3 regions of the Neobacillus sp. S1227 genome follow, and region 2 is predicted to be linked to each of the others. Evidence: riboswitches for the same ligand, from Rfam matches in the RefSeq annotation. Region 2 holds a riboswitch; each other region holds the start of a gene.
What was found. Region 2 has a riboswitch for cobalamin ahead of ACZ5AE_RS15865 (ABC transporter substrate-binding protein). Riboswitches for the same ligand answer to the same signal wherever they lie in the genome.
Positions count from the first base shown of each region.

Region 1: another riboswitch for cobalamin. It lies ahead of ACZ5AE_RS18685 (ribonucleoside-diphosphate reductase subunit alpha); the one in region 2 lies ahead of ACZ5AE_RS15865 (ABC transporter substrate-binding protein).
Region 3: another riboswitch for cobalamin. It lies ahead of ACZ5AE_RS12050 (prenyltransferase/squalene oxidase repeat-containing protein); the one in region 2 lies ahead of ACZ5AE_RS15865 (ABC transporter substrate-binding protein).

Region 1 covers NZ_AP038276.1:3,748,153-3,752,436, reverse strand. The annotation lists gene ACZ5AE_RS18700 (LLM class flavin-dependent oxidoreductase) at 1-210, shown strand, start outside; gene ACZ5AE_RS18695 (cysteine hydrolase family protein) at 454-990, shown strand; gene ACZ5AE_RS18690 (OsmC family protein) at 1,123-1,572, shown strand; cobalamin riboswitch at 1,659-1,858, shown strand; gene ACZ5AE_RS18685 (ribonucleoside-diphosphate reductase subunit alpha) at 1,996-4,284, shown strand.
Region 2 covers NZ_AP038276.1:3,156,014-3,160,297, forward strand. The annotation lists gene ACZ5AE_RS15855 (heme ABC transporter ATP-binding protein) at 1-512, opposite strand, end outside; gene ACZ5AE_RS15860 (FecCD family ABC transporter permease) at 513-1,553, opposite strand; gene ACZ5AE_RS15865 (ABC transporter substrate-binding protein) at 1,550-2,533, opposite strand; cobalamin riboswitch at 2,701-2,890, opposite strand; gene ACZ5AE_RS15870 (hypothetical protein) at 3,105-3,689, opposite strand; gene ACZ5AE_RS15875 (DUF1510 family protein) at 4,207-4,284, opposite strand, start outside.
Region 3 covers NZ_AP038276.1:2,369,255-2,373,538, reverse strand. The annotation lists gene ACZ5AE_RS12060 (ECF transporter S component family protein) at 1-34, opposite strand, end outside; gene ACZ5AE_RS12055 (DUF4430 domain-containing protein) at 34-702, opposite strand; gene ACZ5AE_RS12050 (prenyltransferase/squalene oxidase repeat-containing protein) at 705-2,000, opposite strand; cobalamin riboswitch at 2,137-2,327, opposite strand; gene ribH (6,7-dimethyl-8-ribityllumazine synthase) at 2,466-2,933, opposite strand; gene ACZ5AE_RS12040 (bifunctional 3,4-dihydroxy-2-butanone-4-phosphate synthase/GTP cyclohydrolase II) at 2,953-4,146, opposite strand; gene ribE (riboflavin synthase) at 4,185-4,284, opposite strand, start outside.

The DNA.
Region 1 (4,284 bases), 590 kb from region 2:
GACCAAATTTGGACACCAATGGAGAAAGAAATGGTGATGTCCATGTCCAGAATGACGATGTTGGGAAGCAAAGAGACCGTCCGGGAACAACTGTTAGCGTTTCAGAAAAAATATAATGTGGATGAACTTATGGCAGTGTCTTATATCTATGATGTGGAAAAACAAAAACGGTCGTATGAAATATTAAAGGAAATTGTGGACGGGAAATAGGGAAATGGCTGAGAATGTCTTCATCTAGCGTCCTAAAATAACATTCATAAAGACTAGACCAAACAATACTTATCGATAAATCCATTAAAGGGTCCACCTCCAAAAAACCGCAAAAATCTTTTATGATATTTGCGGTTTTTTTATATTTATATTTGTGTGAAAATCATGGAGGGGGATGAAAGAATTGTAAGTGGCAAGATCTAAAAAATATAAAAAAGAAATAAGAAAGGGGAATGAATTCATATGGGAGTAGGAAAGTCAGCGTTATTGGTCATCGATGTGCAGTTAGGCCCGATTTGGGGGACCTATAAAAAGGATGAAGTTTTTTCCGTGATACAAAAGATGATTGCCAAAGCAAATGAGGAAAATGTCCCGGTCTTTTATATTCAGTTTGACGGTCCGGAAGGGGATTTGCTGGAGAGGGGAACACAGTTTTGGCAGTTTGCTCCTGGGATCACTCCACGCGATCAGGATATTGTGATCCATAAACGGGCGGCGGATTCTTTTTATCAGACTGAATTGCAAGACGAGTTGCGAAATCGAGGTGTGACCAACCTTGTTGTAGTCGGGGTAAGAACGGAATTTTGCATAGATACGACTTGCCGTGCAGCCTTGTCACAAGGTTTTGATGTTACATTAGTTGAGGACGGTCATACCACTGTTAATGGCATTTATCCCGCCGAGCAAATAATAAATCACCACAATAGTACCCTAAGAGGGGTGAAAACTCCTGAACATCAGATTGTGGTCTTACCCGCAAAAGAAGTAGTTTTTAAATAAAATAGGGGAATAGAGGAATTTTGCATTCATAATGTAAGATTCCTTTTTGTCATTTTTTGCAGGGTTTTTGAAATATTTGTTGAAAGGTTTAATAAGGATGGTTCAAAAAAATGATAAAGGGGTATTTGCAAAATGGAAAGCTTTCACTTTACAGTAAATGGCAGTTGGCAGGGAGACCGGAATGGGAAGGGACATATTCAAGGGGGCGGGCTTGATATTACTGTCTCCGCACCGGCGGATATGGATGGTCCAGGAATCGGTTCGAATCCTGAAGAATTGCTTATTTCTGCATCCAATAATTGTTACATGATTACACTGGGGGCGATGCTGGGGAATCGAAAAATTGAGGTAGAAAAACTCAAGGTTGTTTCTGAGGGCGTTGTCGACAGGGAGGACGGTAAATTAAAGTTTAAACAGATTATCCATCGCCCAGTTTTTTATATTAGCAGCGACTCTGGAATCTCTCCAGAAAAATTGCAAGAGATTGCAGTCCGCGCTGAAAAAGCTTGCTTTATTTCGCAGACATTACGGCCAAGCATCAATTTTTCAGTAGAGCCAAATGTTGTTGTTGATGCAAAATAATACTTGACCAAAAAATGAGCATGTACTAATATTGATATTAGTTTTTCTATATGTTGTTTAATTTGCAAATATGAAAACTATATATTGTGTTAGCCTTAAGGGAAGATGCCGAACACGGCTTAATAGGGAATCCGGTGTGATGCCGGAACTGCCCCCGCAACTGTAAATGCTGACGAAATGAGCAAACCACTGTATAAGAGTTCTTATGAAAATAGGTGCTTATATGGGAAGGGCTCTGAGTAGGGTGATGCATGAGTCAGGAGACCTGTCTTTCTTAAGATGTTTCAACTTCTTCGGGGATTGAGAAGAGGAAACGACGGCGACAAAGGGAAGACATAGTTTCACTATTCTCTTTTGTTGTGTGCTCGTTTCATCCGCTCGGTCTCCCGAAGCGGATTTTTTATTTTTAGGGGGAAGATATCCTTGACCACACAGGAAAAATCACATTTACATGAAGTTTTAGAAACAATTAGGCAAGCCTCTGAGAAATATCAACTCGATACAACAGAGCTGCAAAAACAAATTAGGGAACTTGGATTATCCAAAAAAGAGGCAAATCAGCAGGCGCTTTTCTATGCAGTTAACCAAATTGCAATAGACCAGCCAGATTGGACTTTTGTCGCCGCGCGGTTGTATGTGAATGAACTCTATCAAAAGGCAGCAGAAAACAGAGGTTATGATTCTTCTTTAAAATATGGAGATTTTTACGGCTTGATTAAACATTTAACGAGTATAGGGATTTATTCTAGTGACCTATTAAATTTATATAGCAAAGTGGAAATGGATGAATTAGCAAGAGAAATTCTTCCTGAGCGGGATGAGTTATTTAATTACATTGGGTTGTTCTTATTGGCGGACCGGTATCTTGCAAGGGACCATAATCGAAATATCTACGAGCTTCCGCAGGAACGTTTTATGGTCATCGCCATGACCATCATGAAAAAAGAGAACCAAGATGTTCGGTTAAAGCTGGTTAAGGAAGCATATTGGGCATTGAGCAATTTATTTATGACAGTGGCCACACCAACTTTGGCGAATGCCGGAAAAAGCTTCGGTCAGCTATCTTCCTGCTTCATTGATACGGTGGACGATTCGCTTGATGGCATTTATTTAAACAATTGGGATATTGCTAGATTAAGCAAAGATGGAGGTGGAATTGGGATTTACTATGGAAAGGTGAGGGCATTAGGCTCAGATATTAAAAAGTTTAAGGGGAATTCCTCTGGTGTCGTGCCTTGGGTTAAATTAGTCAACGATACCGCCGTCAGTGTTGATCAGTTAGGCCAGCGCCAAGGGGCAATGGCCGTTTATTTGGATTTGTTTCACAAGGACTTGATGAACGGATTCCTAGATTTGAAAACGAACAATGGCGACGAACGCCGGAAGGCACATGATATTTTTACAGGTGTCTGCGTGCCAGATCTTTTTATGGAAAAACTGCAGGAGACCGATGGGAATGGCAGAAGCATCGGCGAGTGGCATACCTTTTGCCCTCATCAAGTGAAACAGGTTATGGGTTGGAAAGATACAGATGGAAATCCTTTAGGATTGGAGGATTTTTACGATGAAATTGACCAGAAATATTTTACGGAGAAATATGAAGAGGCTGTTAACCACCCTTTACTGCCCCGAAAAACGTATAGGGCTATGGATATTATGGCGCGAATCATGATGGTTCAATTGGAAACGGGCACGCCATATATGTTTTATCGGGATGAGGTCAACCGGCAAAATCCCAATAAACATCTATTAGGAAAGGGCCGCACCTCGATTTTCTGCAGCAATCTTTGTACGGAAATCACGCAAAATATGTCAGCGACGAAGATTGTGAACGAATACCAGGATCAAGATGGAAATGTCGTGATTGTTCGTAAACCGGGGGATTTCGTGGTATGTAATTTATCATCTATCAATCTTGCGAAAGCCGTGCTGTCCGAAGTGCTGGAACGTTTGATCCGTATTCAGGTAAGAATGCTTGATAACGTGATCGATTTAAATACTATTTCCGTAGGTCAGGCGCAGCTGACAAATAGAAAATTTAGAGCCATTGGCCTTGGCACGTTTGGATGGCATCATCTTTTAGCATTGAAGGGGATTCAATGGGAATCTGAGTTAGCCGTTGATTTTGCGGATGAACTGTACGAGGATATTGCCTACTATACTATCCGTTCCTCAATGGAATTGGCCCGAGAGAAGGGAGCCTATAGCAAGTTCCTTGGATCTGAGTGGCAGACAGGTGAGTATTTTGTACGGAAAAATTATCGGTCTGATAGGTGGCTGGAGTTAGAAAGAGAAGTCGCTCAATATGGTCTCCGGAATGGCTGGCTAATGGCCATCGCACCCAATTCATCAACAGCCAAGATTGGTGGTTCAACCGATGGCATTGACCCCATCTATTCAGTCGAATACGCAGAAGAAAAGAAAAACTTTAAATTTAAAGTGACAGCACCAGATTTGAATCATCGAACATATCTCTATTATCGCCGGGCCAGGCATGAGTTAGATCAATTGTGGAGCATTAAACAAAATGCGGCCCGCTCCCGCCATATCGACCAAGCAATCAGCTTCAACCTTTATGTCCGGCATGATATCAAGGCGAAGGAGCTGCTGAAACTTCATATGGAAGCGTGGCGGCAGGGGTTAAAGACGACGTACTACGTAAGAAGTACATCGCAAACGGAAATCGAGGAATGCGAAGCTTGCCATAGCTAA
Region 2 (4,284 bases):
TCGAGATAGGTGGTCGGCTCATCAAGCATCAGCAGCTTTGGCTGCTGGGCCATCGTCTTTCCAAGCGCTACTCGCTGCCGCTCCCCCCCGCTTAGGCTTTCAAGCAGGCGATCACGTAACTCAGTTAACCCCATTTTTTCGATAATGGAATCGATTAGTGGTTCAATCTCGTTTTTTTCTTCTCCTAGCCAATTTTGAAAAGGAAACCGCCCCAGTTCGATAACCTCTCTGACTGTAAATCCAATTGGAGGCAGTGATTCCTGCTGCAATACAGCTAACCATTTGGCTAGTTCCTTGCGGGTATATTGTTCAATCCGTTTCCCATTTAGTTCAATTTTTCCGGCCGTCGCACAATCCACTCCCGACAATAGCTTCAGCAATGTAGACTTGCCGCTTCCGTTTGGTCCAATGATTCCCAAGCATTCTCCACGTTTGACAGAAAAGCTAATATCCTCCAGGACAGACTGGCTGTCAAACCGTTTACTTAAGCTTTCCACTTCAATAAACATCATTCAACTTCCCCCTGACATTTGCTTGTTTCTGCGAAGCAAATACGCAAAGAATGGAGCGCCAAGAAATGCGGTCACAACCCCGAGCGGAATTTCCGTTGGGTTAAGTAATGTACGGGCAATTGTATCTGCCCAAAGGACATATATGGCACCGAATATCACAGACAATGGCAGTAATATTCGGTAATCCGGCCCAACTATTAGCCGCACTAAGTGTGGGACGACAAGTCCGACAAAACCAATCGTTCCTACGATTGACACGGCAGCAGAGGTGATTAGGGTGGAAACGACCAACACAACGAGCCGTGTACGTTTGATGTTGACACCCAAATGTGCTGCCTGCCGCTCTCCTAATGCAAATAAATTTAGTGTACGTCCATACGACAGCAGCACCACTATTCCAAATGCTAAATAAGGCATGAGCACAAAGGTAAAGGCCCAACCTCTTAAGGCCAAACTCCCCATCAGCCAAAAGACGATTTCATTCACCACCTGATCGGACATTGACACCATAAAGGAAACAAGTGACCCAAGAAAAGCAGAAACGACAACCCCAGATAAAATGATTGTTTCTAGTTTAAACTTTCCCTGTACATTTGCTAAACGGAGGACCACCAGCAAACTAATCAGCCCGGTCACAAATGCAACAAGCGGTATCGTCCATTTACCAAATAAAACAGTATGAAACCCGAATAAAATAATGAAAGCAGCCCCTGCCGCAGCCCCAGATGCTACCCCTAATGTATACGGATCCGCTAACGGGTTGCGTAACACTCCTTGAAAGCCAGCACCGGCAAGTGATAAGCACGCTCCAACAAGAATGGCAAGAACAACACGCGGCAAACGAACTTTTAAAATGATTTGCTCAGCTGATTCTGGCCAGCTGGAATCTATGAGACTTTGTAAAATAGGCAGCTGGTGTAAGAGAATCCCCCAAACTTGCGAAAGGGCTAGATTCGCAGAACCAAGTGATAAACTAATGACCATGGAGAAAAGAAGGAGAACGAAACCCGCTCCCCCCCATATTGCTAATCTTTTTTTCATTTCTTAACCGATTCCGGATAAATGGCTGCGGCGATTTGCTTCAGTGCATCTGTTATTCTTGGTCCGGGTCTGGACATAAGATTACCTTCAATCCCTGTCAGACGACCTTCTTGAATGGCTGTAATCTTATCCCAGCCACTTCGAGATTTAATTAATTCCTCGAGCGGTTTGCCAGACTTATCATCAACAACATTTGCGGAATACAAAATGACATCCGGGTTATCCTGAATGATCTTCTCTTCATTAATGGCATTCCAGCCTTTCAGATCAGAGGCAATGTTAACGCCGCCAGCCATTGTAATCAGTTCATCCATAAATTCACCCTTGCCAACCGTCCAGCCTGGAGAAAATTCAATATATACTTTTTTCTTATCTTCGTCCTTAATGGTTGCAGCTGCTTCTGTTACTGTGCGAATATCTTCCTTCATTTGAGCCACGAGTTCTTCTGCTTTTTCCTGAGTATCTGTAATGATGCCAATTTGGATAATATTATTTAAAATATCCTCTATCTTTTTCGGCTCAGTTTTATATAACGTAAGGTCTAAACCGCGAAATTTCTCGGCAATATCATTCTTCATTGAAATGCCGCCGATTACTAAATCCGGATTAGCAGCAATAATCGCTTCCTCATTTGGCTTTGTCACCCCGCCTACTTTTGGCTTTGTCGCTGCTTCTTTAGGGTAATCATCAAAATCTGATACTCCATAAATTTTATCGCCCAGGCCTAGAGCGAAAAGAATTTCCGTTTCTGATGGAGACGTGGATACAATTCGTTCCGGCGCCTTATCAAAAGTTACTTCAGCACCCGTTGCATCCTTCACCGTAAGCGGGTAAACGGTTGCTTTATTCTTTACCTCCGCACTTGCAGCAGTTTCCGATTTTAGGTTTTTATCTGCATCAGCAGATTCATTTGCTGCCCCGCATGCGCTGATTGTTACCATCATCAATACAGTCAAAATTAATGCCAAACACTTTTTCATTACTCCACTCTTCCCTTCGTTTATAGATTGAGATGAGCTTGATATCTTGAAGTCTTTCCCAAAACAACGAAAAAGCCCTGTTTCAATTTGGAAACAGGGCGCGCGAAAATCAGAAAAAATAAACATATTTAATACTGATTATGCCGATCCTTTTCCGCGAAGGATTTCGTTGGCAAGCTTAATAGGCAGGTTTCCTGGCTTACGGGTAACGTGATTTCCTCTCCTTCCCATTCCTTAGCTGGAACAGTGGAACTGCGAGGTTATCCCCGAATAACAGTGGCGGGACCGCGCCGGATTCACACCGGCTTCCCTTTTAACCTCATCCAATGACAAGGCACCTACTAGCTATGTAAGATTCAATTGGTCAAGCAAATTACTCAACTAGTATTATAGCAAATACTTCATGATAAGCAAATATTTGGCTTGGGGATAAAGAAACGGACCAGTATCAATGGTAAACATTCAAGTGATGCCTAAAACTAGACTTGAGGAATTTCAAACGCATGACGCAAACCTAGATATTTGTATTCAAATGTATAGAATTAAATAGACTTTCAGGAACAATAGCTTTCTATTTAGTCGAATACATCAAATTTATCGCTTCTAGAATATGATTGGAATAAGTTTGGCAATAGTGCATAACGGTATCACCGACTACTTTAGAGGAATATTCCATGTAACTCTCCATATAATTCCTATTATTCGGTTCCAGGAAGATCCCGATAAATCCAATCAATAAATCGTTCACTAGCTTGGTATGGAAATAAATGTTTTCTGCAAGGCCTACTTGTTCTTCAATGGTTACACCTTTGTATACCAGTTCCTTAAACCTTGGCATGTTTTCAGCTATGAAATTAGCATCTTTCACTTGTTTAGGAACATTTTCCATGATGGATTGGAAGCTTTCATGCGAGAAAAACTCCTCTTCTTCAATGCACTCCGTTAAAAAAGATAAAGCAGTATTGGTATATGCATATTGAAATGTAACATTCCCTAAGAGTGACTCTAAATATGCTTCAGGAGAACCCACACTTTCTCTTGCTTGTAAAAAAATCTTCCTAATCCCTTGTTCCAACTCCATTTTATCCCAATTGGGCTCTCTCATAATTGCACTAAAAACTTCCGCTGTGTTTTTCGATAGCAATTCTATTGACAATACAGCCATCTCCTCGAAGTGGTATATTTTCGTTAAAATGTATAAGCCTTTGGTAAGGTTCACCTTTTAAAAATATAGATAAAGAACTATTTTAGTAATCTTATAAAAATTCCGACAACACACTTTCATTATAACGCAGACATCAAACGACATAAACTTAGATTTTTTATAATAATCAAAATTTAAAGTTAAAAACTTTTTTCCTTTGTTTAACTAAACTAAGTATGAGTTAAAAATAACATTCCTGTTCCTTCGATGCGTAGATGGACCTCAAGATTGAAGTACTCTCAGATTACCCCTAATCCTACTCTCACATCTTATTACAGAATATACATTCGCACTCTTCATTAACAAAAAAGACCCAATCCTTTGACGGATTGAGTCCAAAAAATATTCTTATCGCGATAGAGACATCTTTACGACATCCCTTAATGTAACTCCCAAGCGAAATAAAAAGGCTGCCTAGTGTTTCTAGACAGCCTTAGAATGTTCCTTTAGTACATCCTATTTTTCCATATTATGAAGCTGGTTCAACATTGGTGGCTTGATAGCCTGATCCAGTCCATTGCAAATACACACGATATTTTGGCGAGCC
Region 3 (4,284 bases), 790 kb from region 2:
CCTTGGGCTTAACAATGGAAAGAGGGTTACCCATCACTTATCCTCCCTGTAATCCAGTACATAATTCCATTCAAGCGTATCTCCGGGATTAACATCCTTAACACCAGATGAACGGTCCCCTTTGACACCATTTATTCTGTAACTCCAGCCGCTGTATGGTCCTTTATCAAACTCACGCCACCCGCCGATACCTTTAGTATAAAGCATGGCACCGGACCCGGTGGTTTCAAGCTTAACGCCTGCTTCTTGACAAGCTTGTTTCAAAACATCGGCTGCCTTCGTTTGTTCGTTTATTTCCACTTTTCTAGGCGCAATTAAATAGCCATCAGGCGTCTTTATTGAAACAGTTACTGTGTCCTGCTTTTTTTCAACTGCCTGTGCAGATGCTGGTGCCGAGCTGCTGACTGGCTGCTGCGTTACCGTTGAGGTTTGTTTTACAGGCTGAGTAGTTATTACTTTTACTGTTGAATTTTTTCCACCAGTATCAGACGACGTTGCTTCTTCATCAGAAACAATCCCTTCTACATTCTCTACAGTTTCAGCAGCGGTTTGCTGATCCTGCTGAACTTGTTTAACCTGAGGGGTGGTTGTTGTCGTTGTAATCGTTTTGCCCGGAGTATAGCCATATAAAGCATAGCCAATCCCGCCGATAACCAAAAGCCATGATGCAATATCACCGATGATTTTCTGCCAGCCTTTCATGGTTACACCCCCAAGAACTTTCTTCTAAGAACTAAAGCCAGTGCCCCAATAAATGCGGTAGTTCCTCCTACCTTGAGGTTATTAGGATTGATGGTACCACTTTCTTTTTCAACTTTAACCTCGACTTTGGGTTCACTCACTGCTGTTTGAACTGCCGCTGGCTGCTGGACGACAATCACTTGCGGCTGTGAAGATGTTTTTCCTGTAGATCCTGCTGCGCCGGCATTATTATTCGTAAGGATTTCCCTAACTACCTCTTTTGTTGACTCTGAGACAGGTAATTTTGAAACGTCTGTTGTCGGTGTGACAGTCACATAATTATTGTTGTTTACTACTGTTGGTGTTGGAGCGGGTGTAGAGGGCTGTGATGGTACAGGCTCCTCATTTGCTTGATATGGAAAACTAAAAAGTTTGTCTCCCGATTTAAATTTATCGTAAGCCACTAAAGCTTGAAAAACCTGCTCTGTTGCAAAACTATTCTCTGCCGTTTCAGACTTCATCCATTTATAGCCGCCATTTCCTATTTCATAGGTGAATAGATGGTTAACAGGATTTTTTCCATCCTTAGTGAATTCTGTCGAAGTCGGGTCAACCCCAATAGAGGAAAGTCCAATTACCACTTGGGCTGTTGAAGATGAATTTTCTCCCCAATTATCAAAACCGCCATTAGCTGTTTCAACCGCTTTTAAATAAGTGACGGCACTATTGATGTCAGCTTTGACAACAGCATCTGACTTATGCTTGCCTAAAGCAGTCAACACCATTCCTGTTGTATCCGGATCAGCTTGTTCACTTGTTGATCCAGCCCAGTTCCAGCCGCCGGCGGTTGAATCCATAGATGTAATCTTGTCAATAAGTTTATCCTTAGTCCATAACGCATCAGTTGGGATAGTGTAATCTGCACTATCTAATGCAATTAAGGCATAAACATAGGCTGTAAATGAGGTCAAGGAAGTATCACTGTAAGCCATTTTTATTAAGTCTTGCCCTTCAAAATTAGCCGGATCTGCCCCTAATGCACGAACAGCCAAGATTGTTTTATGAAGTTCCGTTCCTTTTAAATCAGTTCCATTTACCCTGCTTTTCAGCTTCATTAGATAGTCCTGCTTGTTCGCTGTCGTAAGTTTCCCTGCTTTTGAAAGCGTAATTGCCAGCCAATCTGAATTTAGCTCTCCTGCCTGAACATGTTCAGCAGAAGAGGCTATCTGGGTGCTGACATCCTCAGCTGCATAAGCATTGTAAGGTACCGCCAGCGCAAGTGCACCCGCAATTACCATCAACTTTGTTGCTTTTCTCATTTTTTCTCTCTCCCTTTCTATCTTTACCCAAAACTTGACATAAAAAAATCCTCCTATCAGCTAGGAGGAGGTGTTATGTATGCTAAGTAACAAACGAGTGACGTTTCCTGCTTAACACTCTCCCATCCACGTAGGCATTTGTGTTTAAAAACAGGCAGGTTTCCTGGCTCATGGTCATTGCTTCCTATGTCTTCCCATCTTTGCGACAGTGACATCGTATAGGTTGCTCCCATTTACAGTGGCGGGACCGCGTTGGCTTTTAACCAACTTCCCTATTAAGCTAAGAGTCTTGTTTTAGACTTTAGCACCAGTTTTTTTAAAGATTATTTTTTTATGCTGTTATAATTATAGTAAAAGACTGGTTCATTTGTACATGTTTTTTATTTTTCTTTTCATTTTAATATTCAATTTTTTGAATTAAACAGGCAGAGAGCACCCTAAAAAGGTGCCCCCTAAGTTTTCTCTTTATTCAAAATTCCTTGTTAGGTTGGCCATTTCGATTGCGCCAGAAGCAGCTTCCCAGCCTTTGTTGCCTGCTTTTGTACCAGCCCTCTCGATTGCCTGCTCGATTGAATCTGTGGTCAATACCCCAAAGATAACTGGAATGCCCGTGTCAAGCGTGATGCGGGATACTCCTTTTGCCACTTCATTACACACGAAATCAAAATGTGGTGTGGAACCGCGGATAACTGTACCAAGAGTGATAACTGCGTCATATTTTTTGCTGTCAGCCATTTTTTTTGCGATTAATGGAATCTCAAATGCGCCTGGAACCCACGCGACATCCACATCAGCCTCATTCACTCCATGGCGCTTTAAAGCATCCTGTGCCCCAGACAATAATTTGCTTGTTATAAATTCATTAAAACGTCCAACTACGATTCCGACTTTCAGTCCTGTACCAACTAAATTCCCTTCAAAAATATGTCCCATTTTCTATTCCTCCGTATTTTTAATAATGAAGCAGATGACCTAATTTATCATGTTTGGTTCTTAAATAACTTTCGTTTTCGGGTCTCATTTCCATTTGCAGCGGTACCCGCTCGACTACCTCCAGATCATATCCCTTTAGTCCCTTAATTTTGCGCGGATTATTCGTTAATAACATCATTTTTTTGATGCCAAGATCTCTTAAAATTTGTGCACCAATTCCATAATCCCTTAAATCAGGCTTAAAGCCGAGTTTTTCATTTGCCTCTACCGTATCATAGCCTTGTTCCTGAAGCTCATAAGCCTTCATTTTGTTAAGGAGGCCAATGCCTCTGCCTTCCTGGCGCATATACAACAGGACACCATTGCCGGCTTGTTCAATCTGCATCAAAGCGGCGTGGAGCTGCGGACCGCAGTCACAGCGGTAAGATCCAAAAACATCACCCGTTAAGCATTCCGAATGAACCCTGACCAGAACTGGCTTCTCCGGGTCAATTTCACCTTTAATGAGTGCAACATGCTCTTTTTCGTCTACCATATTGGAATACCCGATTGCTTTAAAATCACCATATTCAGTCGGCAGCTTGATTTCCACTTCCCTTTTTACCAATTTATCCTTCTGATTTCGATATTCAATCAGATCTTTGATCGTAATCATTTTCAGCCCCAGATTATCTGCGATTTTTCTAAGCTGCGGGACCCGTGCCATCGTACCGTCTTCATTCATGATTTCACAAATCACGCCAGCAGGCTTGGCTCCAGATAATTTGGCAAGATCGACAGCTGCTTCTGTGTGACCTGTTCTTCTAAGGACGCCGCCTTTTTTAGCGATAAGCGGAAAAACATGGCCAGGCCGTTTAAAATCGGCAGCTTTTGACTGAGGATCAATCAAATTCATGATTGTTGCTGACCGTTCAAAGGCAGAAATACCTGTTGTAGAATTTTTATGATCAATGCTGACTGTAAATGCAGTCCCATGCGGGTCGGTATTGTTCGCTACCATCGGCATTAAATCCAGCTTTTTTGCTAATTCTTCCTCAATCGGAACACAGACAAGACCTCTCCCGTGGGTCACCATCAAATTAATAACCTCAGGAGTTGTTTTTTCTGCAAGCGCTATGAAATCTCCCTCATTTTCTCTATCCTCATCGTCGCAAACGATGATAACCTTCCCGTGTTTCAATTCTTCGATTGCTTCTTCAATCCTGTCAAACATGCTGTATCACTCCTTTGTTTCAGTTATTTCATGCGATTTTATAAAAATCCATTCGCTTCTAAAAATTGGGCTGTAATACCTGATTGGCCTTTAGGCTTCTGATTGTTCGAGTAATTATTCATAAAATGAGCGACATAT